DNA from 2 places in the Variovorax raffinosi genome. Region 2 is predicted to be linked to the other one. Evidence: riboswitches for the same ligand, from Rfam matches in the RefSeq annotation. Region 2 holds a riboswitch; the other holds the start of a gene.
What was found. A riboswitch is a leader RNA that binds a small molecule or an ion and turns the genes downstream of it on or off. The one in region 2 is predicted to bind cobalamin.

Region 1 (15,940 bases), on a different contig from region 2:
GCCAGCTCATGCAGACCGCCTCGGAGGCGCCACGCGCCGCGGCGGAAATGATCGCCGAGCTGCGCGGAAAGCAAACCGACTTCGAGCAGCGCTCGGTGTCGCTGCTTCAAACGGTGAGCCAGGCTCACACCGACCTGCAGACGGAGATGGCATCGCGTGACCAGGAGCGGCTCGCCGCCTGGACCCAGACGCTCGAAGCCATGGCCACGTCGCTGCAGCAGGAGTGGCAGCAGGCCGGCGTTCGCAGCGAGAACCAGCAGCAGGAAATCTGCAGGACGCTCGCCGAAACCGCCCGCGAGATTTCCACCCAGACGGAAGCCAGCGCCAAGAGCACCATCGCTGAAATCGGCCAGCTCATGCAGGCTGCGTCGGAAGCGCCGCGCGCTGCGGCCGAAGTGATCGGCGAGCTGCGCCAGAAGCTGACCGACAGCATGGCGCGCGACAACACGATGCTGGAAGAGCGCAGCCGCATCCTCGGCACGCTGGAGACGCTGCTCAATGCGGTGAACCATGCCTCCACCGAACAGCGCACGGCCATCGACGCACTGGTTGCCGCATCGGCGGACCTGCTGGACCGCGTGGGCACGCGCTTCACCGACAAGGTCGATGCGGAAACCGGAAAGATGGCCGAGGTCGCCGCGCAGATCACCGGCAGCGCCGTCGAGGTGGCGAGCCTGGGCGAGGCCTTCGGTTTCGCCGTGCAGCTCTTCACCGAATCCAACGACAAGCTGGGGGCGCATCTGCAACGCATCGAAGGCACGCTGGGCAAGTCGATTGCGCGCAGTGACGAGCAGTTGGCCTACTACGTGGCGCAGGCGAGGGAAGTGATCGACCTGAGCATCATGTCGCAAAAGCAGATCGTGGAAGACCTGCAGCAACTGGCCAGCCGGCGGATCGCGGCGGGCAGCGAAGCGTGATGACCGAGGACATCGACGCAGGCGTCGAGCCGACGGTTCCCGTGTGGGCCGTCTTCGGCGACCTGATGGCGGGGCTGCTGGGCGCCTTCGTGCTGATCCTGGTGTGCGTGATCGGCATGCAGCTCGAACTGGCGAACAAGCTCGAAGCCGAGGTCAAGCAACGACAGATCGAGGCGAAGCGGCTGCAGACGCTGGAGCAGGCCCTGGCAGGGCCGCTCGCTGCGGGCCGGGTGACGCTGAACAACGGGCGCATCGGCATCAGCGGCAACGTGCTGTTTGCTCTCAACTCTGCGGAGCTGCAACCTGAAGGCCGCCAGTTGCTCAAGAGCCTGTCCGCGCCGCTGACCGCGTACCTCCAGTCTCGCGACGAGATCCTGATGGTCAGCGGCTTCACCGATGACCGGCAGGTGCGCGGCGGCAACCGCCAGTTCGCCGACAACTGGGAGCTGTCGGCCCAGCGCGCGCTGACGGTGACGCGGGCGTTGATTGAAGAAGGCCTGCCGTCGTCCTCGATATTCGCTGCAGCCTTCGGCGCCGAGCAGGCGGTGGCGTCGAATGCGGATGCCGATGGCCGGTCCCGCAACCGGCGCGTGGAAATGGCGCCGACGCCCCGGCCGTCGAGCGCAGCACAGAAGCCCCGTGAGTAACGACGACGCAGGCGCAACCGGCACGGCATCCATGGCTGAGACCATGGACCCCGGCGCGATGCTTGATGCATGGCGCGCGCGTGGCGATCACCGCGTCGACCCTGTGCGCTTTCGTTTCATCGAGGCGCTGGCCCGGCGCACGTCCGATCAGCAAGGCGATGCGCGGCGCATCCTGGATGACAAGCTGGCCCGGTTGCTCGTGGCCTATGGTGAAGGCATCGCAAGGGCTGAGGGCGTTGATGGTTCCGTGGCACCGCAGGCAGCCGCAGCGCGGCAGGACGCACAGCCTCAACGCGGCGCGCTCGCGGAACTCGTCGATCACATCGGCCGCGTGTCGGCCCACGGGGACGGCCCGGCGCCCGGCGATGCGGTGGCCAGCCTCACGCCCTCCGGCGAACAGAAGACGCTCAGGTATTTCAGGAACACGTGGTCAAGGCTCAGCGCCGAGCGACGGGTGACGCAGTCGCTGGCCAAGGTGCCGGAGAACGCCGGCCCGCTCAACTCGCACCACCTCGTGCACCGGTCGCTCACGCTGATGCGCGACCTGTCGCCCGAGTACCTGAACCGGTTCATGGCGTATGTCGACACCCTGCTGTGGGTCGATCAGGTGAACAGCGCGGGCGCTGCCTCGGCAGGTGCCAATGCCCCGCGCGCCGAGAGCGCAAAGAAGACGGCAGGGCGCGCTAAGGCTGGTTGATGCTGGCTGTCGCTGCCTCGGGGGCCTGCAGCGTTTCGTCGAACAGCCTGAGCAACTGCCGTGCGAACACTTCCATGTTCGCCGGGCGGTCTGTATCGCCCGTCTCGATCGTCCGGCTGACTGTGATCGCACCGGCGACGGCCACGCATACATGCCCTGGCGCATCGCCATACGGGCTGCCCGACGGTCCGGCCGCGCCGCTTTCGCAGATGCCCCATGTCGCGCGATGGCTGTCGCGCATCCTGGCGGCGATGAAGCGGGCATAGGGCTCGGTTTCGCCGCGCATGTCCCCCATGTCCTCACGCGTAAGCCCCAGCAGCGCCTTGCCGGCGCGCCGCGAATAGACGACCGCGCCGCCCAGGAAGAACGCCGACGCGCCCGGTATGGCCAGCAGCGCCGCCGACACGAGGCCGCCGGCCGACGATTCGGCGACCGCCACCGTCTGGCGCCGCTCGCGCAGCGTGGCGCCGACGCGGGCAGCGAGCACGGCAAGCGGTTCGAGGTTGGGCGCAGCAGCGCTCATGGCGTTCCGGGGCGCTTGACGGGCCGCCGCAGATAGGCCGGCGCCCGTTCATGGCTGGCCGTGCTGCCGTAGATCGTGTCCGCCGGGTAGTACTCGGCCTGCAACTGCACCTTGGCGGCGGCTTCCTCGCCGGCGGTGTGGGCAATGAAGGCCAGCATCAGGTCGGTGCCGGCCGACACGCCGGCCGATGTCCAGACATCGCCGTCCTGCACGAAGCGCTGCTCGACCACCTTCACGTCGCGCAGCGCGCGCAGGCGGTCGAGCGATCCCCAATGCGTGGTCGCGGTCTTGCCAGAGAGCAGGCCGGCCGCATGCAGCACGAAGGCGCCGGTGCACACCGACAGCAGCGCCTTGCAGCCCGGCGCTTGCGCGGCCAAAAAGCGCACCATCTCGGGGTTGTCCACCTCGCGGCGCGTGCCCATGCCACCCGGCACCAGCAGGTAGTCGAGCGGCGGGCAGTCGGCGAAAGACACGTGCGGGTTGATGGACAAGCCCTTGGCACAGACCACCGGCTCGCGCTTCTCGGCGACGATCAGGCAGTTGGCGGGCCCCGCCGCCAGCTTGCTCCACATGGTGAGCATTTCCCAGGGGCCGACGAAGTCGAGTTCCTCGACATCGGGAAATACGATGATCCCGAAATTCATACTTTTGAACTCCTTGGTGGTGAGGTCTGTGCAAGTGCGTACAGGCCAAAGCATAGAGGCGAGCGCCGCGCCACGTCTTCGTGACAGCTGGTTGCAAGCTTGGCTCAGTGTTTTCCTCAGAGTTCGATGGCGTGAAAATGGCTAGAGTGAAGGCGGCCGTTCAGGCTTTTGCCAAGTACACATCAAGGAAATTTCATGAGCAAGAAAGTTGCATATGTCACCGGAGGCATGGGTGGCATCGGAACAGCCATCTGCCAACGTCTGCACAACGACGGGTTCACCGTGATCGCCGGTTGCGGTCCTACACGCGACCATGCCAAGTGGCTCGCCGAACAGAAAGCCGAAGGCTTCGAGTTCCACGCCTCCGTCGGCAATGTCGGCGACTGGCAATCCACCGTCGAGGCCTTTTCCGCCGCCAAGGCAGCGCATGGCCCGATCGACGTGCTGGTCAACAACGCCGGCATCACGCGCGACCGCATGTTCCTCAAGATGACGCCCGAGGACTGGAGCGCGGTGATCGAGACCAACCTCAACAGCATGTTCAACGTCACCAAGCAGGTGGTGGGCGACATGGTGGAAAAGGGTTGGGGCCGCATCATCAACATCAGCTCGGTCAACGGCGCCAAGGGCCAGGCGGGCCAGACCAACTACTCGGCGGCCAAGGCCGGCATGCACGGCTTCACGATGGCGCTGGCGCAGGAGCTGGCGGCCAAGGGCGTGACGGTCAACACCGTGAGCCCGGGCTACATCGGCACCGACATGGTCAAGGCCATCCGCCAGGAAGTGCTCGACAAGATCGTGGCCACCATCCCGGTCAAGCGACTGGGCGAGCCGAGCGAGATTGCTTCGATCATCGCGTGGCTGGCGACCGACGAAGGCGGCTACTCGACGGGGGCCGACTTCTCGGTCAACGGCGGCCTTCACATGCACTGAGCATGCTGACCTGCACCTGATTAAAAAACCCGCCTCGGCGGGTTTTTTTGTTCGCGGATGTGGCTTCTACCAATGAAAAGTCGGCCGGTCGCATCCTAAAGTTCCGAACCCTTCGGAGGCACCATGGAAAACACAACAAGTACATCCGCCAAAAAGCTCCCTCTGTACCGATCCCTCTACGTGCAGGTGATCACCGCGGTGATCATCGGCGTGCTGCTGGGCCACTTCTATCCCGCGATCGGGGAGGCCATGAAGCCGCTGGGCGACGGCTTCATCAAGCTGATCAAGATGATCATTGCGCCGATCATCTTCTGCACCGTCGTGGTCGGCATCGCGGGCATGGAGGACATGAAGAAGGTGGGCAAGACCGGCGGTCTTGCGCTGCTGTACTTCGAGGTCGTCAGCAGCATCGCGCTGGTGGTCGGGCTGGTGCTGGTCAATGTGCTCAAGCCCGGCGCGGGCATGAACATCGACCCGGCCACGCTGGACACCAAGGCGCTGGCCTCGTACACCGGCCCCGGCAAGATGACGGGCACGGTCGACTTCATCCTGAACATCATTCCCAACACGCTGGTCGATGCCTTCGCCAAGGGCGAGATCCTGCAGGTGCTGTTGATCGCGGTGCTGTTCGGCTTTGCGCTGCACAAGTTCGGCGGCCGCGGCACGCTGGTGTTCGACGTGATCGAGAAGGGCTCGCACGTGCTCTTCGGCATCGTCAACTACATCATGAAGCTGGCGCCCATCGGTGCCTTCGGCGCGATGGCTTTCACCATCGGCAAGTACGGCGTGGGCAGCCTGTTCTCGCTGGGCAAGCTGATGGGCACGTTCTACCTGACCTGCCTGTTGTTCATCTTCGTGGTGCTGGGGCTCATTGCGCGCTTTCACGGCTTCAGCATCTGGAAGTTCATCAAGTACATCAAGGAAGAGCTGCTGATCGTGCTGGGCACGTCGTCGAGCGAATCGGTGCTGCCGCGCATGATGGAGAAGATGGAGAACCTGGGCGCGAACAAGACCTGCGTGGGTCTGGTGATTCCGACGGGCTATTCGTTCAACCTCGACGGCACTTCGATCTATTTGACGATGGCGGCGGTGTTCATCGCGCAGGCCACCAACACGCCGATGACGCTGGTGCAGGAGATCACGCTGCTGGCGGTGTTGCTGCTGACCTCGAAGGGCGCGGCAGGTGTCACGGGCAGCGGCTTCATCGTGCTGGCGGCCACGCTCTCTGCGGTGGGGCATGTGCCGGTGGCGGGGCTGGCGCTGATCCTGGGTATCGACCGCTTCATGTCGGAGGCGCGCGCGTTGACCAACCTGATCGGCAACGGCGTGGCCACCATCGTGGTCGCCAAGTGGACCAACGAGCTGGACGAGAACCGGCTGCATGCGGGGCTCAACAACGAGACCTGGATTGAGGCGCAGGAGCCTGAGGTGCTTGAGGGGGCTCGCGCCGGGAAGATGGCCGGTTAGGACTACCGCTGTTCGTTTGGGAGCGCTGCTGTTCAGGGCTGCGCTCCCGCCGACACGGTGCTCTTTTTCGCGAATGTCCCCCGCTTCGCTCCTCCTTTATTTCGCGAAAAAGAGCCCCGTATCGACGTGAGCGCTCAGAGCACTGGTTGATCGGTGCAAACCAGCAGCGCGTCCTGTGCGAATGACACCAGGTGCTCCCCGCAGCGAAATAAAGGAGGAGCGAAGCGGGGGACATTCGCGGAGGGGAGCTCCTGGTGTCATTCGCACGCGCCCCGAATGAACCCGAATGACCCCGACCCCAAGCGCCCAGTAACACAGCACAAGGCGACATCACAAGGATGGCCGGCTGACACGAAGGGGTAGGCATCGTTCCTGCAAAATGCGGCGATGCCCCACAGCGTTTCCCTCATCAACACGATCGCCGCTGGCCTCGGGCTGGCGCTCGTGTTCGGCTTCTTCGCAGCCAAGTTGCGGTTGCCGGCGCTGGTGGGCTACCTGTTGGCGGGCGTGATCATCGGCCCCTTCACACCGGGCTTCGTGGCCGATGCCGAGATCGCCGCACAGCTTGCCGAAATCGGCGTGATGCTGCTCATGTTCGGCGTCGGCCTTCATTTTTCTCTCGACGACCTGCTGGCGGTGCGCAAGATCGCGCTGCCCGGCGCGCTGGCGCAGATCGCGGTCGCCACGCTGCTCGGCGGAGCGCTCGCCCTGTGGTGGGGCTGGACCTGGGGCGAGGCACTGGTGTTCGGCCTCGCGCTCTCGGTGGCAAGCACCGTCGTGCTGCTGCGCGCGCTCGAAAGCCTGGGCATCCTGGATTCATTCACCGGCCGCATCGCCGTCGGCTGGCTCGTGGTCGAAGACCTGGCGATGGTGCTGGTGCTCGTGCTGATGCCGCCGCTGGCCAGCACGCTGGGCGGCCACGGCGCGGCGCCGGGCGAAGCGGTGGCCCCGCTGTGGCAGACGCTCGGGCTCACGCTGCTGCAGGTCGGCGGCTTCGTCGCGCTGATGCTGGTGGTCGGGCGGCGGGTTTTCCCCTGGATCCTCTGGCAGGTCACGCGCACCGGCTCGCGCGAGCTGTTCACGCTGTGCGTGGTGGCTGCGGCAGTGAGCATCGCCTTTGCCTCGGCGGCGCTGTTCGGCGTGTCGTTCGCGCTCGGTGCCTTCTTCGCCGGCATGGTGATGCGCGAGTCGGAGTTCAGCCACCGCGCCGCGCAAGAGTCGCTGCCGCTGCGCGACGCTTTTGCCGTGCTGTTCTTCGTGTCGGTCGGCATGCTGTTCGACCCCTCGGTGCTGATCGAGCGGCCGCTGCAGGTGCTGGCGGTGGTGCTGGTGATCGTGCTGGGCAAGTCGATCGCGGCCTGCGCGCTGGTGCTGGTGTTTCGCTACCCGCTGGGCACCGCGCTCACGGTGAGCGCGAGCCTGGCGCAGATCGGCGAGTTCTCGTTCATCCTGGCCGGCCTGGGCGTGTCGCTCGGCGTGTTGCCGGTGGAGGGGCAAAGCCTGGTGCTGGCGGGCGCACTCATTTCCATCGCGACCAACCCGCTGTGGTTCAGCCTGATCGCGCCCATGCAGAAATGGCTGCACGCGCATTCGTCATTCGCGCGTGGACTTGAATCGCGCGACGATCCGCTGGCCGAGCTGCCCATGACCACCGAGGCCAAGTACCTGTCGCGGCAGGTGGTGCTGGTCGGCTATGGCCGCGTCGGGCGCCGCATCGCGGCCGAACTCGAGGCGCACGACATTCCCTATGTGGTGGCCGAACAGAACCGTGAGCTGGTCGAAAAGCTGCGCGAAGGCGGCATTGCGGCGGTGTGGGGCGACGCGGCCGATCCGGCGGTGCTGATCCAGGCGCATGTTGCGCGGGCCCGCGTGCTCGTGGTCGCCACGCCCGACACGCTGAACGTGCGCCAGATGATCGAGACCGCGCGCACGCTCAACCCGACGATCCAGACCGTGATCCGCAGTCACAACGAGCAGGAAGCCCAGTTGCTGACGCAGGACACTTCCGTCACCGTCTTCCTCGGCGAGCATGAACTGGCCCAGGCGATGGCCCGTGACGTGGTGCAGCGGGCCGTGTCGATGGCCATGCCGGCCCACGCGGCTTGACGACCCACGCCGGCCCAGAGGCCCGGATTCAGAGTCAGAGGTCTTCGATGACCAGCAGCCGATAACGCTGGGCGATGGAATAGGGCACGGTTCGCACCAGTTCCATCAGCCGCTCGGCCGTGGCGCCGTCCTTGGTCTTGACCAGCAGGCCCGTGTGGCCGTCGCGCGCCAGCTTGGTGAACTCGCGTACCGTGGCCGCGTCGGTGCCGGGCGAGGGCAGGGGATCGCTGTGGGTCTTCACGGTCGGCGTGATCTCGGCCAGCACCGTCTCCGCGGGAAGCAGATAGACCTCGTCGCCGCTCATGCCTTTTTCGATCAGGCGGTGGCCGATGCGGTCAGCGTCTTCCGCGCTGGGGAACATCACCATCGAGTAGCCGGTCGGATAGAAAGCGCCGCCGACGCTCGATCGCATGCGGGTTTCAAGAATGAACTGCTTCATGCTGCCTCCTGGTTTCCATGAGGACCCTGGCTACAACATTAGGTCGCGTTGCACACAAGCGCTGTAGGAGAAGTCCGGCAACTGTCAACCGCGTGTGTTGCTCGCTCATTCAACAGTGAGATTCCACCTGCATTTGCCATGCCCTCCGCCAGAAACATCGCACTCACCGTCCACGAACTGGAGGAGGGCGAGTTCTATTGGGTCCTGATGGAAGCGGTGGACGACACGCCCGGCGAAACCACCCACGTCTACATGCCGCTGGAAGCCGCTCTCGAGCCCTATGCCACCTATTCGAACGCGCTGGTGGCGGGCGTGGCGGTGATGCGGCGGCTGTTCGGGCCGGACGGCAAAACGCGCTGAGCCCCCGGCGGCGGACCTTGGAAACAGTCCGAAACCTATAATTCCGCGGTTCCGGTGTGTTAATTTTTCTTAACTGCACCGGTCACCACGGTTCGAAGGTGCCCCGCATGCCATTCATGGGTCTCGGGGTTAAACGGGAAGCAGGTGCGTCGCGTCGTCACTGACACGGCCATTCCTGCGCTGCCCCCGCAACGGTCAGCGGATCTGGAAACCCTCACGCATGTGCCTCTTTTTCGGCATGTGCAGCCACTGCGCTTCGGCGTGGGAAGGCGAGGGTTTCGGCTCCGGTGCGCATTTTTTCTTGCGCATCGAAGCACTCCGCGAGCCCGGATACCGGCCTTCGCAACCGCCTTCGGACGCTGCGGGAGTGCGTGTCCGGGCCTGCCGTTTGCGCCGCCTTCGCGTGCACCGGCACCGCCCGTTCTCAGCTCTTCCCGCGTCCTCGATCGGTCAGGAGCCTGCGGGGACGCAGGTCGGAGGGGAATTCAAATGGGTCAAGCATCGCCAGCGCGCGATCGCACGGGCGCGCCACTGCCATGGGCGCGTCTTTCGGGTCTTTCACTGGGGCTGGGCCTGGCTTTCGGGCCGGTTGCTGCCTTTGCGCAGACGGGCGGAGAAACGGCGGGCACGGGCGGTAACAGCCTGACCCCCGTGCAGGTCGAGGCCAGCCGGCACACGCCGCTGGCCATCGACGAACCCGCGCACACCGGCAGCCGCCTCGGCCTGACGCCGCTGGAGACGCCGGCCAGCATCGAAGTGCTGAGCGGCGACACCATCCGCGCGCGCGGCGATGTCTCGGTGATCGACGCGGCCACCCGCGCCACCGGCATCACCGGTTCGCCCGCCCCCGGCAACGGCGGCACGTCGATGGCGGCGCGCGGCTTTTCGGGCCACGGTTCGGTGATGCAACTGTTCGACGGCACGCGCCTGTACGCGGGCGCGGGCACCGTCACCTTTCCGTTCGACACCTGGTCGGTCGACCGCATCGAGGTGCTGCGCGGCGCGGCCTCGGTGATGTTCGGCGAAGGCGCCATCGGCGGCGCGATCAACGTCGTGCCCAAGAAGCCCACGCGCGGCCCGATCCAGAACGAAGCGCTCGTGGCGTACGGCTCCGACGCCACGCGACAGGTCGCCTTCGGCAGCGGCGGTGCGATCAACGACAAGCTCTCGTACCGCTTCGACATCAGCCATCGCAAGACCAACGGCTTCATGGCGCGCGGCGAGGCCGAGAGCCTGGCCGTGGGCGCGGCCGTGCGGCTGGACGTGTCGCCGCAACTGCAGTTCACGCTGTCGCACGACGAGGGTCGCCAGTCGCCGCAGCGCTACTACGGCGTGCCACTGATCGACGGGCGCCTGAACGACCAGACGCTGCGCCAGAACTACAACCCGGACGACGCGGAGCTGAAGTACCGCGACAAGTGGACCCGGCTCGACGCCCAGTGGACGCCGAACGATGCGGTCACCGTGCGCAACCAGCTCTACCGGTTGGAGAGCAAGCGCCACTGGCGCAACAGCGAGACCTACACCTTCAACGCCACCACCCGCCAGGTCTTGCGTGGCGACTACCTGGAGATCGGCCACGACCAGGAGCAGATCGGCAACCGCACCGACGCCACCTTCCGGCACTCGCTGTTCGGCATGGCCAACCAGGTGCTGGTGGGCTTCGACATGAACCGCATCGACTTCCTGGGTTCGAGCGACACGCCCTATGGCGGCCGCTCGGTGGTCAACCCCTTCGTGTTCCAGCCCGGCTACTACGCGTCGCCCGTGGCCTACCTGCCGCGCTACAAGACCAAGACCAGCACCTACGCCTTCTTCACCGAAGACAAGCTGGCCTTCAACGAACAGTGGTCGGTGGTGGGCAGCCTGCGCTGGGACCACGCGAAGGTGTCGCGCGTCGACCAGCAGAACCCGTCGAGCCGGCTGGACAAGACCTTCGAGTACGCCACCGGCCGCCTCGGCGTGGTGTACACGCCCGACGCCTCGCAGTCGTTCTATGCCCAGGTGGCGCGCGCGGCCGATCCGCTGACTTCGCTGATCAGCACCTCGGCCACGCAGGTGCCGTTCGACCTGAGCACCGGCCGGCAGGTCGAGGTGGGCTACAAGCGCCAACTGGCCGAGGGCCGTGGCGCCTGGACCGTGGCCGCCTACCGCATCGAAAAGACCAAGCTGCTGTCGCGTGACGCCAGCGACCCGAGCAAGACCCAGCAGATCGGCAAGCAGTCGTCCGAAGGCATCGAGGCCACGCTCGACCTGGCGCTGACCTCGACGCTGCGGCTCGAAGCCAACGTGGCCCGGCTGCGCGCGCGTTATGACGACTTCAACGAAGTGGTCGGCAAGTCGCTGGTCTCGCGCGCGGGCAACACGCCGTCCGGCGTACCGGAATCGGCGGCAAACCTCTGGCTGAACTGGCGCTTCCTGCCGCAATGGGAAGCCGACTTCGGCGTGCGCTACGTGGGCTCGCGGCAGGTCGACACGGCCAACTCGCGCAAGATCGGCGCCTACACCGTGGCCGACGGCGGCGTGAGCTGGCAGGTGAACCCGTCGACGAAGCTCGCGCTGCGCGCCTACAACCTGAGCAATCGCAAGTACCCGTTGTCGTTCTCGAACGGCGGCAACCAGTGGCTGCTGGGCCGGCCGCGTTCGTTCGAGCTGTCGGCGCTGGTCAACTTCTGAGCAAGAGCATGACCTCCGCATGGCGCCGCGCCTGGCCCCGGCTTCGCCACTGCCTCTACTGGACGCACCGGTGGCTGGGCATCGGCGGCTGCCTGCTGTTCGTCATGTGGTTCGTCTCGGGCGTGGTGATGATGTACGTGGGCTACCCCACGCTCACCGACGAAGAACGGCTGGCAGGCCTCGGGCCCTTGCGCTTCGAGCAGGCGGTGGTGTCGCCATCCGCCGCGCTGGAAGTGCTGCCCCCGGCCGCGCGTGTGCAACCGCCGCGCCGCATGGTGCTGGAAGTGCAGGGCGGCAGTGCGCCTGAACTCGTCTGGCGCATCACCGATGCACGCGGTGGGAGGCACACCATCTCGGCGCGCAATGGCCATGCGCTCGGCGCGGTCGATGCGGCGCAGGCCGAGGTCATCGCCCGTGGCTTCTCGGGCCAACCCGGCGCGCATTGGGCCGAGACGCTGGAGCGCGACCAGTGGACCGTGCCGCAAGGGCTGAACCCGCTGCGTCCGCTGCATCGCATCGAAGTCGGCGACGCGGCCGGCACCGAGCTGTACGTGTCCTCGCGCAACGGCGAAGTGGTGCGCGACACCACGCGTTCGGAGCGCTTCTGGAACTGGCTGGGCTCGGTGCCGCACTGGATCTACTTCACGCCGCTGCGCGCCGACCCGCCGCTGTGGCACGAGGTGGTCGTGTGGCTGTCGGCGGCCTGCATCGTCTCGGCGGTGACGGGCATCGTCATCGGCATCCTGCGGGTTCGCCTGCGACGGCGTTTTCGCAATGGCGCCGTCACGCCCTACAAGGGGTGGATGGCCTGGCACCACATCGCCGGGCTGATCGGCGGTTTCTTCGTGCTCACCTGGATCATCAGCGGCTGGCTGTCGATGAACCCGAACGGCTGGTTCCAGCGCGGTCCGGGCGATGCGGCGGCGATGGCGCGCTACACCGGCGCGGGGTCGTCACCGTTCCCCTGGCCGCCGGCGTCGCTGCCGGCAGGCGAGGGCGCCGCTGCTCCGCGCGAGGCATTGCTCATGTGGTTCGACGGCCGGCCGTTGCTGCAACTGCGTGATGCGCAGGCACGTGTGCGCGTGGTCGACGCCGCAACGGGTGCCCCGGCCACCATCGGCCGCGACGACATCGTGCGCGCCGCCGCCCGCCTGCGCCCCGGTGCCTCCGTGACGCAGGCGACGCTGCAGACGCGCGAAGACTTCCACTGGTACGGCCACCACCGTGAGCGCGTGCTGCCGGTGTGGCGCCTCGAATTCGACGACGCCGCGCGCAGCTGGATCTACATCGACCCTTCCAGCGGGCAGGTGGCCGGCAGCAACGACAGCAATTCGCGCTTGCGCCGCTGGCTCTTCAATGCGGCGCACAGCCTCGACTTTCCCTGGCTCATCCAGTACCGGCCGGCCTGGGACATCGTGGTGTGGCTGCTGTCGATCATCGGCGCCGTGGCCTCGGCCAGCGGCGTGGTGATCGGCTGGCGCCGGTTGCGGCGCAAACCCTCGTTGCGGGAGCGCGGCGCGCGCCCTGGCGTTCCCGACGGGGCTTGCGCGAGCAAGCCCATCAACTAACAATCAACTTTCGCACTGCGGTGCAATTCAGGAGGTGCCAGATGCACATCGAACCAGGTCTCGTCGACGGATCCAAGATATTCCTCAGCTACGCGACCGCGGCGGCTGCGCTCGCCTACACGGGCAAGGTGGCCTTCGACACCTTGATGAAAGACGGCCCGGCCGCCCTGGTGTTGCGCTCGGCCATTGCCGTGGCGCTGGTGTTCTGCTTCTTCGAAGTGCTGCCGCATCACCCCGTGGGTGTGTCAGAGGTGCACCTGATCCTTGGCACGACGCTGCTGCTGGTGTTCGGGCTGGCGCCCGCGTCCATCGGCCTGGCGGGCGGCTTGCTGATCCAGAGCCTGTTCTTCGAGCCGCAAGACTTGCCGCAGTACGGCATGAACGTCACCACCTTGCTGGTGCCCCTGTTCGCGACGGCCGCGCTGGCGCAGCGGATCATTCCCAGGGACGTGGCCTATGTGGACCTGAGCTACCAGCAGGCTTTCAAGCTGTCGGTGGCCTACCAGGGCGGCATCGTGGTCTGGGTCGGCTTCTGGGCGCTCTACGGTCGCGGCACCGGCCTTGAGAACATCGGCCAGATCGCCAGCTTCGGCGCTGCCTACATGACCATCGTGCTGGTCGAGCCGCTGGTCGACCTGGGTGTGCTGGCGGCAGCCAAGGCCTGGCGTCGCCTGCAGGGCACGGCTTTTGTCGAACGCCGCTTGTACAGCAGCGTCTGATCCGGGCCCACCTTCACTTTCTCGCGGGCACCCCGATCGCCTTGCGGCGATCGCGTTCGTGCTGATCGCTGGCGGGCCGCCGGGCCCGTGGTTCCCGCTCTTCCGTCTCCTGGCCATCGGCGCCTGAAAGAATCCATTCCATGACCCCAAGCAACGCCAAGATCCCCGTCACCATCGTCACGGGCTTCCTCGGCAGCGGCAAGACCACGCTGCTGCGCCACATCCTCGGCAACGCCGAAGGCCGCCGCATCGCGGTGATCGTCAACGAGTTCGGCGAACTCGGCATCGACGGCGAGATTCTTCGTGGCTGCGGCATCGGCTGCGACGATGAAGGCAACGAGCGCGAAGGCGCGCTGTACGAGCTGGCCAACGGCTGCGTCTGCTGCACCGTGCAGGAAGAATTTTTGCCCGTGATGCTGCAACTGGCCGAGCGCCGCGGCGACATCGATGCCGTGATCATCGAGACCTCGGGTCTGGCGCTGCCCAAGCCGCTGGTGCAGGCCTTCCAGTGGCCGGACATTGCCAACATCTTCACCGTCGATTCGGTGGTCACCGTGGTCGATGGGCCCGCTGCCGATGCGGGCCAGTTCGCAGCGAACCCCGAAGCGGTGGACGAAGCCCGCCGCGCCGATCCCACCCTCGACCATGAATCGCCGCTGCACGAGCTGTTCGAAGACCAGCTCTCGGCCGCCGACCTCGTGGTGCTCAACAAGACCGACCTGATGGACGACGCCGCGCGCATCCGTGTCGAAGCCCTTGTGCGCGAAGAGCTGCCGCCCGAAGTGAAGATCGTCGCAGCGACCGAAGGCAAGCTGCCGCTGGCGCTGCTGCTGGGCCAGGGCCGTGCGGCCGAAGCCACCATCCATCTGCGCGAAAGCCACCACGACCACGAGGAAGACCATGACCACGACGAGTTCGACTCGCTCGTGATCGAGCTGCCTGCAGTGGACCGCGACAGTCTTCTCTCCGTGCTCGGCAAGCTGGTCGAACAGCACGCCATCTACCGTGTGAAGGGCTTCGTCGCGATTCCCGGCAAGCCGATGCGCCTCTTGGTGCAGGGCGTGGGCCGCCGCTTCGACCACCACTTCGACCGCCGCTGGCGCGATGACGAGGCGCAGCGCACGCGCCTGGTGTTCATCGGCGAAGACCTCGATGCGGCAGTGCTGCGCCAGGCGCTGGAGGGCGTGACGGCCGTTCCGGCCTGACCCGATGCACCTGCTGAGCACCCAGCCCGGACGCTTCGTCGAAGACGACAGCGTCGTCACCCGGCTCGACCAGACGCCGGGCGACATCGTGGTGCTCAGCTCAGCCGACACCACGCTCGCGCTGCTCGCCGCCGCGCGCACGGCGCTGGCGTCCACCGACCCCGGCTATCCGTCGCTGCGGCTGGCCAACCTCATGCACCTGCGCCAGCCGGCCTCGCTCGACCTGTATGTCGACGAGGTGCTGCAGCATGCGCGCGTGGTGGTGGTCGATCACCTGGGGGCCGAGTCGGCATGGGCCTATGGCTTGCAGCAGCTCGAGAAGCTGGCCAAGCGCAAGGGCCAGCAGCTCGCGATGTTCTCGGGCGACCTGCAGGAGGACGAAGACCTGCTCGCGCGCGGCACCGCGCCGCGCGAAGTGAGCCGCCAGCTCTGGCAGTACATGCGCAGCGGCGGCGCGGGCAATGCGATGCAGTTCTTGCGCGCGGTGGCTTTCCATGGCCTCAAGCACGGCGAAGCGCCATTGCCGCCGCGCAGCCTGCCGCAGGTGGCGCTGCATGTGCCGCGCGGCCTCATCGACGCGGCCCATTCGGTGGCCGGCATCGACGACCTGCGCGCCGACTGGCATGCGGGCGCGCCGGTGGTGGCGCTGGTGTTCTATCGCTCGCACCTGCTGTCGGGCAACACCGTCGCCTTCGATGCGCTCGCGGCCGCGCTGAGCGCCGAAGGGCTGAACCCGCTGCCCGTCGCGCTCGATTCGCTGAAAGACCCGCTGTGCATGTCCGCATTCCGCGGCCTGTGCAGCGAGCATGACGTGCAGCTCGTGCTCAACACCACCGCCTTCGCCGCGCTGGGGCAGGGCGCGCAGAACGACGAAGGCGAGGCCATCGCACTGGCCGGCGACGCGCCGGTGCTGCAGGTGATCGTGAGCGGCGGCAACCGCGAAGACTGGCTGGCCGACAGCCAGGGTTTGCGCCCGCGCGACATCGCCATGCAGATCGCCTTGCCCGAGATGGACGGCCGCATCATCACGCGCGCCGTG
Region 2 (15,940 bases):
GCGGCAGCCAGCCGTAGATGAGCGGATAGGTGATCTCGTCGAGCACGACGAGGAAGAACTCGCCCGAGAGGATCGCCGCCTTGGCTTTTTCCCAGCCGTCGCGCGCGAGCTGGCCGGAGCGTTCGAGGTCCTGGCTCTTCCAACTGAAGCCGTCTCCGAGCCCTTCGATCGGAATACCGATCTGCTCGAACATGCGGTGCTCGCCGAAGCGCGCCGAGGGCACCTTCATGAACTGGTAGATCTTCACGGCCTTGCCACGTCCGTGGGCGCGCAGCGCCAAGCCGAAGGCAGCGGTGCTCTTGCCCTTGCCGTCACCGGTGTTGACGATGACGATGCCACGGCGTTCACCTTCGGGCTTCTCGTACGGCTTTTCGCTGGGAGGGGTTTCTATTTGCATCGGATTTCCAATTCTGTTGCGCTGGCTGGCGTTGCGCTTTGAGTCGCTTCTTGTGTTCTTTGGGCTTTGGTTTGGGAGCACTGCTGTTCAGGGCGCGTGCGAATGACACCAGGTGCTCCCCTCCGCGAATGTCCCCCGCTTCGCTCCTCCTTTATTTCGCTGCGGGGAGCACCTGGCGTCATTCGCACAGGGGCACGCTGCTATTGATCTCGCGATTAACGACCGCTCCGTCCAACGCTCACGTCGATACGGGGCTCTTTTTCGCGAAATAAAGGAGGAGCGAAGCGGGGGACATTCGCGAAAAAGAGCACCGTGTCGGCGTGAGTGCCGCCCTGAACAGCAGCAGCGCCCTCTTCGTACACCGCTGTTCATAGCGGCAACGCAATCCATTGGTCCGCGACCCGATGCACCCGGATACGGTGGTCGAACACCTTCTCCAGCGCCGCATGGGTGACCGGGTCTCCACAGCCTCCGTGATGCACAACACGCCCGTGGTTCATGACGACCAGTTCGTCCGCAGCCAACGCCATCGGCAATTCGTGCAACACGCTCACCACCGTCTTGCCTTCGGCGACGAGCGCGCGGGCCGTCTGCATCCAGTCGGCCTGATGCGGCGGGTCGAGGTTGGCCAGCGGCTCGTCCATCAACAGCAACTCGGCCTCGACCGCGAGTGCGCGCGCCAACAACACGCGTTGTCGCTCGCCGCCCGAAAGCTGACCCAGCGGACGGTCGCGCCAGTCCCAGGCCTGGGTGCTGCGCAGGGCGCGTTCCACGGCCTCGCGGTCGGCCGCGCTCGGGGCGGCCAACCAACGCTGGTGCGGCAGGCGGCCGAGCATGGCGATGTCGTAGACCATCAGGTCGTCGGCACTGCCCTCGCCCGTGCCGCTCTGGCCGAGCCACGAGAGGCGCTGGGCGCGAACACGGGCCGGAATTTTTCCTTGTGCTTCACCGAACAACCGCACCTCGCCACCGTGCGGCAGCAGGCCGGCGAGCGCCTTGAGCAACGTCGACTTGCCCGCGCCGTTCGGCCCGACGATGCTGGTCCAGCGCGCGGAAGAAAGCCTCAGGTCGATGCCGTGCAGCACTTCGGTCGTGCCGAGGGTAGCGCTCACGGTACGGGCTTCGAGGGCCGGAACGAGGTCGTTGTCGCTCATGCCAGGCCACCTCTTGCGCTGCGGCGATGCATCAGCCACAGCAGGTAGCTGCCGCCGAGCACGGCGGTGAGCACGCCCACGGGCAGCTCTTGCGGGGCGATCAGCCAGCGTGCCAGCAGGTCGGCCGCCATCAGCAGCAAGCCGCCCATCAGCGCCGACAACAGGATCAGCCGCGCATGCGTGGTCTTGACGATCGAGCGCACGAGATGCGGCGCCGCCAGCCCAACGAAAGCGATCAGGCCCGTCTGCGCCACCGCCGCGCCGGTGGCCAATGCCAGCACCACCACGAGAGCGGCGCGCATCCCGCCCAGCGGCAGGCCGAGACTGCGCGCGGTGGCCTCGCCGAGCGCCAGCCCGTCGAGCACCGGTGCCAGCGCCCAGCCCAGCAACACGCAGACCACACCGACCATGGCCATCACGGCACAGGCGCTCCAGCCGACCAGCCCGGTGCTGCCGAGCACGAAGCCCTGGATGGCCTGCAGGATGTCGGCCGACGCGATGGTGATCAGGTCTTTCGCGGCGCCGAGCACCACGCCGACGATCACGCCGGCCAGCAACAGGCGCAGCGTCTGCTGCACGCCGCTCGCCAGCATCAGCGTGAGCATCACCGCGAGCACCGCGCCGATGAAGGCGGCGCCGGTGAGGCCGAGCCGCATCACCCATTGCATGCTCGCGGCCGAGCCGCCGAACATCAGCAGCGCCACCGCCACGCCGAGCGATGCGCCCGAGGCGCTGCCCAGCAGGTACGGGTCGGCCAGCGGGTTGCGGAACAGCCCCTGCGCCACCGCGCCCGCCAACCCGAGCAGCGCACCGGCAAGCCACGCGCCGAGCGTGCGCGGCAGGCGGATGTCCCACACGATCTGCAGCGCCACCGGATCGTGCCGCGCCGACAGCAGACTCTCGAAGCCGGTGCTGCCGATGCCCAGGCCGAACAGCAGCAGCGCGGCGCCCAGCACCAGCAGGCCGACGCCGAGCAGAAGCACGCGACGCAGGTGTGCGGTTTGCATGCGCGCCCCGCTCACCTCTTGCCCTTGTCCGTGAGGCACTGTGCCATCAGGCGCGCGGCCTCGTCCATGCGTGGGCCGGGACGCACGAGCACGTCGGACTGCTCCGCGCTGAAACGGCAGATGCGGCCTTCGCGCACCGCGCGAATGCCGGCCCAGCCGGGGCGCTGCTCCAGCCCCTGTGCGCTGCGCACGCTCACCATGATGAGGTCGGGGTTGGCGCGCACCACGTATTCGGGGTTGAGCTTGGGGAACGGGCCGAGCGCGACCGGCACGATGTTCTTCACGCCAAGCCGCGTGAGCGTTTCGCCGATGAACGACGATTCGCCCGCCGCATAGGGCGCGTTGTTGACCTCGAAGTACACGCGCAGGCCCTTCGCGCTCGGCGGCAGCGACTGCGCGGCGGCCGACACGCTGGCATCGATCACGCGCCAGACCTTGGGCGCCTCGTGCGTGCCGAGAATCTGGTCGAGCTTGTCGAGCACGCGCCGCACGTCGGCATGGCTCTTGGGTTCGAGCACCAGCACTTTCACGCCCAGCGCTTCGAGCCGCTGCGTGACACGCGAGGACTTGGCGAGCAGCACCGCATCGGGCTTGAGCGCCACGATGGCCTCGACGTTCGGGTCGAGCCCGCCGCCGACCTGCGGCAGCGCCTTCACCTGTTCAGGCGAGTTGGAGTAGCGGTCGACTCCCACCAACCGCCCGCAGGCGCCGAGCGCGCAGACCGATTCGGTGAGCGAAGGCAGCAGCGAGACGATGCGTTGCGGCGACTGCGGCAGGCTCACGGTCACGCCGCGTTCGTCGACCACATCGAAGGCCTGCGCGCCCAGCACGAACGCGGCCAGGCCGAGGGCGAACGACAGCGATCGAATCAGTCTCTTCTTCATGCAGCGGGTGCTTTCAGGCTCAGCGGCAGGCCGGCCGCCATCAGTGTGACGCGGTCGCAGGCGGCGGCCACGTCCTGGTTCAGGCGGCCCAGCGCATCGACGAAGGCGCGCGTCTCACGGCCGAGGGGAATCACGCCCAGGCCGATCTCGTTGCCGACCAGCACGACGGGGCCGCGCGCCTCGCGCAGTGCGATCAGCAGCATGGCGACGTGCGTGGCCGGCGTGCGCGTGGCGGGTCGCGCGGCTTCCATCGGCATCAGCAGGTTGGTGAGCCAGAGCGTGAGGCAGTCGATGACGACCAGCGTTTCGGGTGTGCTTTGCGTGACGACAGCGCGCGCGAGTTCGATGGGCTCTTCGATGGTCCGCATGCCGGGCACGCGCTCGGCGCGGTCGGCCTGGTGGCGCACGATGCGCTCCAGCATTTCATCGTCGTAGGCCTGCGCGGTGGCGATCAACACGGCGCGGCGGCCTTTCGCGTCGGCAGCGAGCCAATCGATGGCGCGCTGCTCGGCGCGGCGCGACTTGCCGCTCTTCTGGCCGCCGAGGATGAATTCACGTTCAACGGGCATCGCTGTCTTCCTTGTCGGCGTCGTGGCTTTCGAGTTCGATCGGCATGGCGCCGAAAAGCCGTGCCGTGGCTTCGGGGCTGGAGGCGAACCATGCGTGGAAATAACTTGCGCGCACCGGGCCGTGCACATACAGGGCTTCGCCGGCACGGGCGCCCACCGCCTGGGTTGTACCGGGCCGGGCTGTGTGAGCAGCAGGCACCAGCGGTGTCTCGCAGCTCGAATAGTGGAAGGTGTGGCCGCGCAGGGTGTGGCTGCCGAGCGTGAGCTGCTGCGGCCCGAGGCCGGCCAGACGCTTTTGCATCGTCACCCGGCCCGGCAGCAGGCTCCAGAGCCGATGGACGTCCGGCGGGCGCGTCGCGTCGGCGGCGTGCGTGGCCAGTTCGTCGAACAGCGCCATCATGCCGCCGCATTCGGCCCAGATCGGCTTGCCTGCCGCGGCGTGGTCTGCCAATGCGTCGCGCATCTGCGTCGCTTCGGCCAGCGCTGCGGCATGCAGCTCGGGGTAGCCGCCGGGCAACCAGACGGCATCGCAGGCCGGCAGGGCATCGCCTGCGAGCGGGGAGAAAAAGGAAAGCCGCGCGCCGAGTGCCGTCAGCACGTCGAGGTTCGCGGGGTAGATGAACGAGAAGGCCGCATCGCGCGCAATAGCGATGGTGCGACCGGCCAGCAAAGGCGGCACCGGCGCATCCGATGCCGACGCGTCGGCTTCAAAGCGAACCTGCGGCAATTGCGCAACCGGCATCTGGCCCAGCGGCGTTGTGGCCAGCACATCGGCTGCCGCATCGAGCCGCGCCATCGCGTCACCGAGTTCGGCCGCCAGGACCAGGCCCAGGTGCCGTTCCGGCAAAGAGAACGCCGGGTCGCGCGGCAAGGCGCCCAGCCATTGCGAAGGCTCGCGCAAGGCGTCTTTCAGCATGCCCGCATGGCGTTCGCTGGCCACGCGATTGGCCAGCACGCCGGCCCACGGCAAGCCGGGGCGAAAGTTCTGCAGGCCGAAGGCCAGTGCGCCGAAGGTGCCGGCCATGGCGCCCGCGTCGATCACCGCCAGCACCGGCAGGCCGAAGCGCTCGGCCAGATCGGCCGCGCTGGGCGTGCCGTCGAACAGGCCCATCACGCCTTCGACGATCAACAGGTCGCATTCGGCCGCCGCGGCACGCAGGCGCGCGCGGCAATCGGCCTCGCCGGTCATCCACAGATCGAGCGAATGCACCGGTGCACCGGTGGCCAGCGCCAGCCAGTGCGGATCGAGAAAATCGGGCCCGCACTTGAAGGCCCGCACACGCCGGCCCTGGCGCGCATGCAGCCGCGCGAGCGCGGCTGCGACGGTCGTCTTGCCCTGCCCCGAGGCAGGAGCCGCCACCAGCAGCGCGGCGCAGGTGGGGGCCGCGGCGCGGTCGGCGTCGCTTCGTTGTTGCGAAAGTTGGCTTATTGCGGCGTCCACTTGAGACCGACGTACGCGGTGCGGCCGGCGGTGGCATACAGCCGCGCGTACTGGTAGTCCTTGTTGCCCACATTGTCGACGCGCGCGATCAGGTTGAGGTCGCGCGTGATCTGCGTGCTGGCCGACAGGTTCAGCAGGGTGTAGCCGCCGAGCGCGGTGGTGTTGGCTGCGTCGTCATAACGCTTGCTGGAGGTTTGCACTTCCGCACCCAGCGTCCAGCCGGCGATGCGCCAGTCGGCGCCGAGGGTGGCATGGCGCTGGGCACGGCGGGCCAGCAGGTTGTTGGTGGCAAGGTCGCGCGGGTCCTGGTAGTCGAGCGAGGCGCGCAGGGTCACGTCGCCAATGCGATGGCCGCCCGACAGCGTGACGCCCTGGTAGCGGGCGCGCGCCGTGCTGGCGTAGCAGCCGAAGGACGACGCGCAACCCTTGGCGCTGCCGTCGAACACGATCAGGTTCTGCACCCGGTTGTTGTAGACGACGATGCCTGCGGTGGTGGCGCCCTCGGTGTACTGCAGACCCAGTTCGACGTTGCGGCTCGACTCGGGCTTCAGGCTCGCAAGGCCGTACTCGCTGAAGCGCTGGTACAGCGTGGGCACGCGGAAGGCGGTGCCGGCCGACACGGTGGCGCGCAGCGTGGAGGTGATGGCATAGCCGTAGGCGGCGCTGCCGGTGGTCTTGCCGCCGAACTCGCTGTCCTTGTCGTGGCGCACATGCAGTTGCAGCGAATGCGGGCCCTGCACGAAGCCGTAGCCGAGCGCGATGCCGTCCTGCGAACGGTCACGCGACAGGAGCTTGGCCGTGTTGGTGGCGGCCGGGTTCACCAGCCCGTCTTCCCGGCGTTCGAGCGTGGCCGTCACCAGGTGGGGGCCGAAGCGGAACTCGTTCTGGAACAGGTAGCCGCGCAGATGGGTCTCGGTGCGGTAGTACGAGGGGTCGGTCTCGTAGGTCGAGCGCGAATCGGTCACCTGCACGCGGGTGCTGTAGATCTCGTTCCACTTGGCGGACCAGGTCAGGGCAGCGGTGCGCAAGGTGTTGCTGGACAGGTCGTCCTTGAACAGGAACGGCAGCTTGGTCCTGTAGCTGGTCGTCGTGTCGTAGCCCGCCAGGATGGCGCTGGACAACACCGAAGCCTCGATGCGCTGGTCGGGCGTGATCTGGTAGCCCAGCTTCACGTTGCCCGAGTTGCTGCGATAGCCGTCGCGGTCGGGGCTGGTGTAGCCGTCCTTGGACAGCACGCGCTTGGACGCCGGCTGGACATTGAAGCCCTTGCTCTCTTCATGCGCCACGCCGAGCGAATAGTCGAAGGCGCCCGACTTGCCGCTCAGGCCTGCTTCGAGCTTGCGCAGGTCGTTGCTGCCGATGCCCACGCCCACGTAGGGCGACACGCCTTCTTCGCCGCGCTTGGTGAAGAGCTGGATCACGCCGCCGATGGCGTCGGAGCCGTATACCGCCGCAGCCGGGCCGCGCAGCACTTCGATGCGGTCGATCTGGGCGAGCGGAATGCCTTCCCAGCCGGCACCGCCGGTCGATTGCGAGTCGATGCGCACGCCGTCGATGTACACGGCCGTGAAGCGGGTTTCGGCACCGCGAACGAAGACGCTGGTGCTGTTGCCCACGCCGCCGTTGCGCATGATCTCGATGCCCGGCTGGCGCGCCAGCAGGTCGGCCACGCCGGTCGCGCCGCTGCGCTCGATGGTCTGGCGGTCGATGACGGACACGTCGCCCACGATCTCCGACAGCGCCTGCGGCGTGCGGTTGGCCGTGACCACGGTTTCGCCGAGCGTCGGCGCTTCCTGGGCATACGCGAGGCCGCCGAAGGCCGAAGCGAGCGCGAGCGGCAGGCACGCAAGGTGGCTGCGGCGCACAGGGGCGTGGCCGCGAGAAAAAGAAACGCAGGAAATCATGAGTTGAGCCGAACGAACGTCAATGCCCCTTGCCGGCCTCCCCGCCGGCGCCTGGGCGCCATGGCTGCTTCATGCATCGATGATGTGATTCATCGTCATGCATGCGGCAGCCGCCTCGTTGGCCGGTATCCGGGCTGGCAGAACGGCCCCTCGCCGCCTTCCCAGACGCCTGTTTCAGGGCGCCCAGTGGCTGGATGGAGAGGGGTTGGCGCCTTGCGGCGCCGTCTGCTTGACCGTTGCGGGGGCAGCGCAGGTGGCTTGGGCCTTGGGTCCCGAGTTCGGGGGCTTCCACTCCTGCTTCCCGTTGAACTGCGCCGTGTGAACCACGCCGCGAGCACCAACGGGCAGGATTTTAGGCGCTGCCACCGGCTCTTTAAGTCGAAAGTTGCGCCCCGCTAACATCGACGCCCATGGACTGTTGCGTTTTGAAGACCATGAACCGGGCGTCGGCATGATGCGGCCGGCCTCGCTTTTCCTGAATCTTCGTTCGGCGCTGCAGCGGCTCTTCGGTGTCTCGGGCTGGCAGTCGATGCTGCTGTGGTCCATCGTGGCCGGGCTGCTCGGCGCACTGGCAACCGAGCTTTTTCGTGCCGCGCTCTATGCCTTCGAGCATCTGGTGCTTGGCCCCGGCGAAGGCCTGGTGGCGATGGCGCGCCATCTGCCGTGGTGGGCGCGCATCGCCTGCCCCACCCTCGGCGGGCTGGTGGCCGGCGGGCTGCTGGTGCTGGCCAAACGCGTGACGGTGCAAAGCGCCACTTCCGACTACATGGAAGCCATCGTGCTCGGCGACGGGCGCATTCCGGTCGCGCAGACGCTGGTGCGCAGCGCGTCGTCGCTGGTGAGCATCGGCAGCGGCGGCTCCATCGGGCGCGAAGGCTCGATGGTGCAGCTCGCGGCGCTGGCCGCTTCGCTGTTGGGCCGGGTGTTCCGCTTTCCGGTCGAACGGCTGCGGCTGCTGGTGGCCTGCGGCGCGGCGGCGGGGTTGACTGCCGCCTACAACGCACCGATTGCGGGTGCCTTCTTCGTCGCCGAGATCGTGCTGGGCTCCATCGCGATGGAAAGCGTGGGGCCGATCATCATTGCGTCGGTGGTCGCCAACGTGGCCATGCGCGCGCTGCCGGGCTACCAGCCGCCCTACCTGATGCCGGTGTTTCCCGAGATCCACGGCACCGAGGTCGTGCTGTTCGCCTTGCTGGGCGTGCTGCTGGGTTTTGCGTCGGTCGGCTTCCTGCGCGCGCTGCATGGCAGCCGCGCGTTGTTCGCAAAGTTGCCGATCGCGCTGCCCTGGCGGCTGGCCTTGGGCGGGCTGATCATGGGTGTGATTTCAGTGCCGCTGCCCGAGGTCTGGGGCAACGGCTACAGCGTGGTCAATGCCGTGCTGCACTCGCCATGGCCCTGGACGCTGATCGCGATGGTGCTTGCGGCCAAGGCCGTCGCCACGCTGGCCACGGCCGGCTCGGGCGCGGTGGGCGGCGTGTTCACGCCCGCGCTGTTCTTCGGCTGCATGATCGGCGCGCTGTTCGGCGTGGGTGTGCACGCGTTGTGGCCGGCGGCAAGCTCGGCCCCGTTCGCTTACGCCATCGTCGGCATGGGTGCCTTTCTGGCGGGCGCCACGCAGGCGCCGCTGATGGCGATCCTGATGATCTTCGAGATGACGCTGAGCTACCAGGTGATGCTGCCGCTGATGGCCGCCAGCGTGATCGCGTACTTTGTGGCGCGCTCGGCCAACGCCGGCTCGATGTACGAGATCACGCTGCACCGCAATGCACAGCGCGATGCGCAATTGCGCCTGCGCGGGCTGCACATGCGCGACCTGGTGCAGCCGGCCGAAACCGTGGTCGGCCCGAACGCCGACCGCGAGGCCATGAGCCGGATCTTTTTGCAGCACCCGGTGAAGTACCTCTACGTGGTCGATGCCGACAACCGCTACCTCGGCGTGGTGCCGCTGGCCGCGCTGGGCACGGCGCCGACTGAAACGACGGCGGCCGAGTTGCTCTCGCAGGCCATCCAGCCGATCACGGCCGACACCAGCCTCGGCGAAGCCTTGCAGCGCTTCCTGGAGCATCGCGGCGAGCGGCTGCCGGTGATCGAAAGCATCGATCAGCCGGTGCTGCTGGGCGTGGCCGCGAAGAGCGCGCTGCTCGCCACCTACGTGCGGCTGAGCGAGTAGCGCGCTGTACTGCGGCCCGGCTTACTTGGCGGGGCGCACCGCCATCACCTCGATCTCGACCAGGTAGGCCGGATTGGCGAGCGCCGCCACCTGCATGGCCGAGCGCACCGGCAGCCGGGGCTGCGCGGTGGTGCCGAAGAACTGGGTGTAACCCTCCATGAAGCCGGCGAAGTCCATCTTGTTGTCCTTGGCCGGATCGCCCACCAGGAACACCTGCATCTTCACCACGTCGCCCATCGTCAGGCCCAGGCCCGTGAGGCTTTTCTCGATGGCCTTGAGCACGCCGACGGTCTGGCCCTTGGTGTCGCCGCCGTAGGCCGCGGCACTGTTCTTGGGCGCGGTCGCGTCCTGCAGCGGTGGCACCTGGCCCGAGAGGTAGACGTTGGTGAACGAGGATGGAATTTCCACCGCCGCCGAGATCGGAAAGGACGAATTCGGAATGCGGTGGCGAATGATCTCGTCGGCTGCGTTGGCGGCACCGGTGCCGGCTGCGAACAGGGCGGCGACAAGCGCCAGCTTCTTCGTGATGGAGGTCATGGTCATGTGTGTTGTCTCTCTACAGGGATGAAAGGAAGGATCTGCCGGATATGGGAGCCAGGTCAAGGCCGCAGCTTCTTGACGCTCTCCGCCGCGATGGCGTCGGGGTACTGGTTGCCGAAATGGGTGCGCGCATAGCCGACCACCGAAGCGATCTGTTCGTCGCTCAGCATCTTGCCGAAGGCGGGCATGCCCTTCTGGCCGTTGATCACCACATAGAGTGGGTATTCGGGGCTCGCGAGCCGGGGGTTGGAAGACAGCGCCGGGTAGGCCCCTGCCCCCTTCGCGCCCTGCCCTTGCGCCATGTGGCAGCCCTGGCAGGTGGCGCGATAGATCGATTCGCCCGAGCTTTCCTGGAAGCGGGGCCCGACTGAGAACGCGGGCTCGGGCGACTGCGCGAATGCCGACGGGCCGGCCACCGAGGCCAGCGCCCCGAACGAAAGGCCGAGCAGCGCGCGCTTGAAGGTCTTGATGTCGTGGTTCATGGTTGGTGTGTCCTTCATTCGGCGGTCAAGCCACGGCGCGGGCATGCAGCCGCTGGATGGCGTCGAGCGACGAGAGCAGTGCGCCCTCTTGCCAGGCTGGAATGTAGGAAGCGTGTTCGCCGGCCAACGCGATGCGGCCGTCGACCTGGCACAGGTTCTTGTAGTGCTTCTGCCGCGTCTCGTCGGTCCACATGCCGTAGCAGCCGTGCGTGCCGGGCACACGGTGCCAGCCGACCGAGATGCCGTTGTCGAACTCGCGCGCGTACTGCGGGTGCAGCTGCGTGCCGTACTCGACCGCACGGCGCACGCGCTCCTCGGGCGCCATGGCGGTGAATTCATAGGAGTTCGGGCCGTCGAACACATAGGCGCCAAGCACCACCGACTTGCCCTTGGCGCCGTAGCGCGTCGAGGGGTACGAGATGCGCGAGATCGGCAAATCGGTGTAGCTGATGCCGCCGTAGATGTGCTCGTCTTCTTCCCAGAAGCGGCGCTTGAACTGCAGGCCCACCTTGACCGATGCGCCGTAGGGCACGGCGTTGATGGCCTCCTGCATCGGGGCGCTGACCTGGATGTCGATCTGGCTCAGCACCGACAGCGGGATGGTGCACAGGCACCAGTCGGCCTTGGCCTGCGTGACCGCACCGCCCTTGGACGCGTCGGTGTAGGTGACCGTGACGCCGCGGTCGTTCTGCTCGATCTTCGTGACCTTGGCGCCGTAGCGGATCAGGCTGCCGACTTCTTTCTGGAACGCCTTGGCGATCATGTCCATGCCGCCCACGGGTTGGAAGATCGCGCTCTGGAATTCGTAGTCCTGTCCGCTGGCGATGTAGCGCCAGAGATTCGATTGCAGCAGGTCGCTCATGTCGAGCGGCTTCGACGGCTTGGCCAGCGGCATCAGGCCGCCGCCCGCATCGACTTCGTAGCCTCGGCGGTCGCTGCTGATGGGGCCTTCGCGATAGCGGAACTGCGTGTCGAGCGCGCCCCAGCGGCGCAGGCCTTCGAGCAGTTTTTCCTTGTCTTCCTTCGTCAGTGCCGCATCGAGGCTGCCTTGCGAGGTGGCCTTGCCGAGCAGCTCGGCCACATAGCCCTGGTAGTCGGCCTGCACATGGCGGTACTGCTGCGGCTTGCCACCGTAGGCCTTGCTCGAATGCACCAGCGCGTTGTAGTTGACCTGCACGAATGGCTCCAGCGCCACGCCCAGGCGCTTGCAGTAGCCGAGCACCGCATGGTGGTGATAGGGAATGCGCCACGGCCCCGGATTGAAGTACTCGCCCTTGGCAAAGCCGCACTGCTGCACCGCGCCGCCGAGTTCGGTGAAGGTATCGCCACCGCGCAGCGTCCAGCAGCGGCCACCCGCGCGGTTGCTGAATTCGAGGACCTTGACCGAGTAGCCCGCGTTGCGCAGCTCGAGCGCGGCGGCCATGCCGGCCAGGCCCGCACCAAGAACCAGCACCGACGCACCCTTCCTTGCGCCGTCGAGCTTCGGTGGCCCGTTGTAGTTGGACTCGGCGGCAAAGCCCAGCGAGGTCATCGCCTGGTACATCGCGCCGCCTCCGGCGGTCTTGCCGATGAGGGAGAGCAGGTCGCGCCGACTGAATAAAGTGTTGTTCTTCGTGGTCATTGACAGGCTATGGGAGTTTGAAAGGCAACTGGAAGGCAGCAGAATCCATGCCAAGCCCAAGGGTGAATCGACATTCACCCAAGCACCGCGCGCACCATCGGCGGCACCGCATTCCCGGGAAACTACAATCGCCAACCATGCCCGCCTCCAGCCCCATCGATCAGATCGCCGAGCGTGTTGAACGACTGCTTGTGCGTCATGAAGAGGTGCAGCGCACCAATGCGTTGTTGCAGGAACAAGTCGATGCGCTCACGCGCGAACGCGATGCCCTGAAATCGCGGCTTGCCGCGGCCCGCACGCGCCTGGACGCCCTGCTCGAGCGGCTGCCGGCCGAACCCCCATCCCAAGATTCCCCCGCATGAAGCAGATAGAAGTACAGATCATGGGCCAGAGCTATTTGCTCGGCTGTCCCGACGGCGGCGAGCCGCAGCTGCGCGATGCCGTCGAACGGGTGGACGCGGCCATGTGCAAGATCCGCGATGCGGGCAAGGTCAAGGCGCGCGACCGCATCGCGGTGCTCGCCTCACTGAACCTGGCGTTCGATCTCGCGGCGCAGCAGGCCGCAGCAGCGGCCGCTCCGGCACCGGCGCCCGCGTCCACGGCGGCAACGCAAGCCGGCGAAACCGACCCGAAAGCCGCGCAGCTCATTCAACGACTCGATCAGGCATTGGCCGGCGATGGGCATTTGCTCTGAATACGTCCGACCGACATATACAAGGCGTAAAATCCACCCTGTCTGCAGACGTGTCGGGCTTAATATTTCCTTGTTCCAATGCTCTCCGGAGCCGGGCTTGGTACATCGCTTGACGGGCGTGATCATCTCGCGTTAGATGAACCCGAAGTCTTGCTGCCCTCGCCCACCTGAACCCTGGTTCAGGATGCGGGTCCGGCACACCATCTGCAGACACCTTTTTCCGCCACGGCCCCCTGCCTCACCGCACGGGGCCGTTGCTTTTTGAAGAGCCCTCCCCCGTGAACCTTGCCGCCCTGCTCGACCCCTTGTTGATCGCCGAACTCGCCGTGCTCGGCCTTGGCACCGGTTTTCTTGCGGGCCTGCTGGGCATCGGCGGCGGCATGCTGATGGTGCCGTTCATCACGATCATCATGGGCCAGCGCGGCGTGCCGGCCGATCTTGCGGTGAAGATGGCCATCGCAACTTCGATGGCCACGATCATCTTCACGTCGATATCGAGCGTGCGCGCGCACCACAAGCGCGGCGCGGTGCGCTGGGACATCGTGCAGCGCCTGGCACCCGGCATCGTGATCGGCAGCCTCGCGGGCAGCCTGGGCGTGTTCGCGCTGCTCAAGGGCACGGCGCTGGCCATCTTCTTCGCGCTGTTCGTGGGCTTCTCGGCCACGCAGATGTTTCTCGACAAGAAGCCCAAGCCCACGCGCCAGATGCCGGGCACGGGCGGCCAGCTTGCGGCGGGCGGCGCCATCGGCTTCATCTCGGGCCTGGTCGGCGCGGGTGGGGGCTTCATCAGCGTGCCCTTCATGACCTGGTGCAACGTGGCCATTCACAACGCGGTGGCCACCAGCGCGGCGCTGGGCTTTCCGATTGCGGTGGCCAACGTGCTCGGCTACGTCATCAGCGGCCAGTCGGTCCAGGGCCTGCCGGCTGGCTCCTTCGGCTACATCTGGCTGCCCGCGCTGGCGGTGATTGCCGCCTGCAGCGTGTTCACCGCGCCACTGGGCGCGAAGGCCGCGCACAGCCTGCCCGTGAAAAAGCTCAAGCGCGTGTTCGCGAGCATCCTCTATGTGCTGGCCGCCTACATGCTCTGGAAGGGCCTGCACGGCTGATCCAAAGCCCTTGTCGCCCAGGTGCGACTCGTGGTCTCCCACAGGACCCAGGCGTATAAGGATTTCATGAAAATCCTTATCGCCGTCGATGGCAGCGCCTACACGCGCAAGGCGCTCGATTACCTCGTCACCCACCGCGCGATGTTCGTGGACGGGCATCAGCTCGTGGTGGTGCATGTGTGCACCGGCGTCTCGGCCAATGTGGCCCGTCACCTCAGCAAGGAGGTGGTCGCGGGCTACTACGCCGAGGAAAGCGCCAAGGTGCTCGACCCGGTGAAGGCGCTCTTCGCCGAAAAGGGCCTGAGCAACTACACGATCGACTCGCGCCACGGCCATGCGGCCGAAGAAATCCTGAAGGCCGCGAGCGACGCGCAGGCCGAACTGATGGTGCTCGGCACCCATGGCCACGGCATCTTCGGGCGTGCGCTGATGGGTTCGGTTTCCACCAAGGTGCTTTCCGAAACCGACATCACGGTGCTGCTGGTCCAGTAGCAACAAGCGCCCGGCTACTGCACCCGCTGCTGCCGCCACTCGCGCGGCGAGCAGCCGAAGCGCTCGCGGAACGCGCGGCTGAAATGCGCCGCATCGTTGAAGCCGCGTCCATACGCGATCTCCCCCACCGGCTTGCCCGCAAGACGCGGCTCCAGCAGGTCGCGGCTGCAGGCTTCGAGCCTGCGTTCCCAGATGTACTGCGCGGGCGTCAGCGGCTCGCTCTTGAAGACGCGATGCACATGGCTCGCCGACCCCCCGAGCGACGCCGCGATGCTGCCCACCGACAGCGAGGGATCGGCCAGTTGTTCGTCGATGCACCGCTTCACGCGCGCGAGGTGGTACGCCGTGAGGTTGCTGAGCGATGGCGCGCGCGCCGCAGGCAGCGTCTGCAGGCCCGCCACGAGGATGCTCTGCACGCCGTTGGCGACGGCCAGCGCCGATGCCGGCTGCAACGTGTCGATGTCTTCGCGCAGCGTGCGGATCATGCCGAGCAACAGATGCCCCGCGCCTTCCTTGCCCGACACCGTGGTGGCCGTCAGTGCCTCGGTGTCGCGCAGCTCGCTGCGCAGGCGCTCGCCGGGCAGCTTGAGCACGATCTGCTCGAACCTGTCGTCGAACAGCAGCTCGTAGGGCCGCGTGCTGTCGTACAGCGCGAAGTCGCCGGCCGAGAGCACCGCGTCGCGCCCGTCCTGCCGCACCACGCCCTGCCCCTGCGCCTGGATGCTCACGAGGAAATAGTCGTCGCCCGAGCGCGCGATGTGCCCCCTCGTGCGCATGACTTTCTGGGCGCCCGACTTGACCACCGACACGTCCAGGCTCGGCAGCGAGTGCTGGCGGATGCTGCCTTCAAAGCGGCCGATGTCGTCCGGCCGCACCGGGTCGCACCCGAGCTGCACATAGACGTTGCAGATCATGTCGGTCCAGTAGGCCAGGCGCTGGTCGCGCGCCACGGCATCGGTGCTGAGCAACTGGTTCATGGGGTTCCCCGGAAAGCGCGCGTGCAACGCTGGAACAAGAACGCCGCCAGTTCGGATCAAGGCGTTCCGCGGCGGCGAATCTACGCTTCAAGCAACCCGCATGCCACCGCGCAAACCCGCGTCGGGGTGTGCGAAGTTGTTTCATCCATCCACCACATCGAGAGGCCCGCCATGCCCACCACCGTTCACCCCAAGCTCCGCGTTGCCGCCGTGCAGGCCGCGCCCGTGTTCCTCGACCTCGACGGCACCATCGACAAGACCATCGACCTCATGGCCCAGGCGGCGGGCCAGGGCGTGAAGCTCATCGCCTTTCCCGAGACCTGGGTGCCCGGCTACCCTTGGTGGATCTGGCTGGATTCGCCCGCCTGGGGCATGCAGTTCGTGCAGCGCTACCACGACAACTCGCTGGTGGTCGGCTCGGCGGAGTTCGACCGCATCAAGGAGGCTGCGCGCAAGCACCGGATCTGGGTGTCGCTCGGCTACAGCGAGAAGGCCGCGGGCA

Region 1: another riboswitch for cobalamin. It lies ahead of ACSFB7_RS03130 (TonB-dependent receptor); the one in region 2 lies ahead of ACSFB7_RS12865 (TonB-dependent receptor domain-containing protein).

What each region holds. Positions count from the first base shown of each region.
Region 1 covers NZ_JBPJZR010000001.1:659,953-675,892, reverse strand. Annotated here, with positions in the region: gene ACSFB7_RS03180 (DUF802 domain-containing protein) at 1-917, shown strand, start outside; gene ACSFB7_RS03175 (OmpA family protein) at 917-1,564, shown strand; gene ACSFB7_RS03170 (DUF2894 domain-containing protein) at 1,596-2,261, shown strand; gene ACSFB7_RS03165 (CinA family protein) at 2,248-2,784, opposite strand; gene ACSFB7_RS03160 (DJ-1/PfpI family protein) at 2,781-3,428, opposite strand; gene phbB (acetoacetyl-CoA reductase) at 3,624-4,361, shown strand; gene ACSFB7_RS03150 (dicarboxylate/amino acid:cation symporter) at 4,485-5,828, shown strand; gene ACSFB7_RS03145 (cation:proton antiporter domain-containing protein) at 6,216-7,934, shown strand; gene ACSFB7_RS03140 (hypothetical protein) at 7,969-8,373, opposite strand; gene ACSFB7_RS03135 (hypothetical protein) at 8,512-8,733, shown strand; cobalamin riboswitch at 8,814-9,089, shown strand; gene ACSFB7_RS03130 (TonB-dependent receptor) at 9,223-11,409, shown strand; gene ACSFB7_RS03125 (PepSY domain-containing protein) at 11,418-12,977, shown strand; gene ACSFB7_RS03120 (energy-coupling factor ABC transporter permease) at 13,019-13,696, shown strand; gene cobW (cobalamin biosynthesis protein CobW) at 13,837-14,901, shown strand; gene cobN (cobaltochelatase subunit CobN) at 14,906-15,940, shown strand, end outside.
Region 2 covers NZ_JBPJZR010000003.1:367,123-383,062, forward strand. Annotated here, with positions in the region: gene cobO (cob(I)yrinic acid a,c-diamide adenosyltransferase) at 1-397, opposite strand, end outside; gene ACSFB7_RS12840 (ABC transporter ATP-binding protein) at 766-1,551, opposite strand; gene ACSFB7_RS12845 (FecCD family ABC transporter permease) at 1,548-2,558, opposite strand; gene ACSFB7_RS12850 (ABC transporter substrate-binding protein) at 2,570-3,442, opposite strand; gene ACSFB7_RS12855 (bifunctional adenosylcobinamide kinase/adenosylcobinamide-phosphate guanylyltransferase) at 3,439-4,011, opposite strand; gene ACSFB7_RS12860 (cobyrinic acid a,c-diamide synthase CobB) at 4,001-5,452, opposite strand; gene ACSFB7_RS12865 (TonB-dependent receptor domain-containing protein) at 5,437-7,356, opposite strand; cobalamin riboswitch at 7,460-7,713, opposite strand; gene ACSFB7_RS12870 (ClcB-like voltage-gated chloride channel protein) at 7,808-9,526, shown strand; gene ACSFB7_RS12875 (RidA family protein) at 9,548-10,069, opposite strand; gene ACSFB7_RS12880 (c-type cytochrome) at 10,126-10,548, opposite strand; gene ACSFB7_RS12885 (flavin monoamine oxidase family protein) at 10,574-12,169, opposite strand; gene ACSFB7_RS12890 (DUF904 domain-containing protein) at 12,307-12,531, shown strand; gene ACSFB7_RS12895 (cell division protein ZapA) at 12,528-12,863, shown strand; gene ACSFB7_RS12900 (sulfite exporter TauE/SafE family protein) at 13,142-13,969, shown strand; gene ACSFB7_RS12905 (universal stress protein) at 14,036-14,461, shown strand; gene ACSFB7_RS12910 (AraC-like ligand-binding domain-containing protein) at 14,476-15,438, opposite strand; gene ACSFB7_RS12915 (carbon-nitrogen hydrolase family protein) at 15,610-15,940, shown strand, end outside.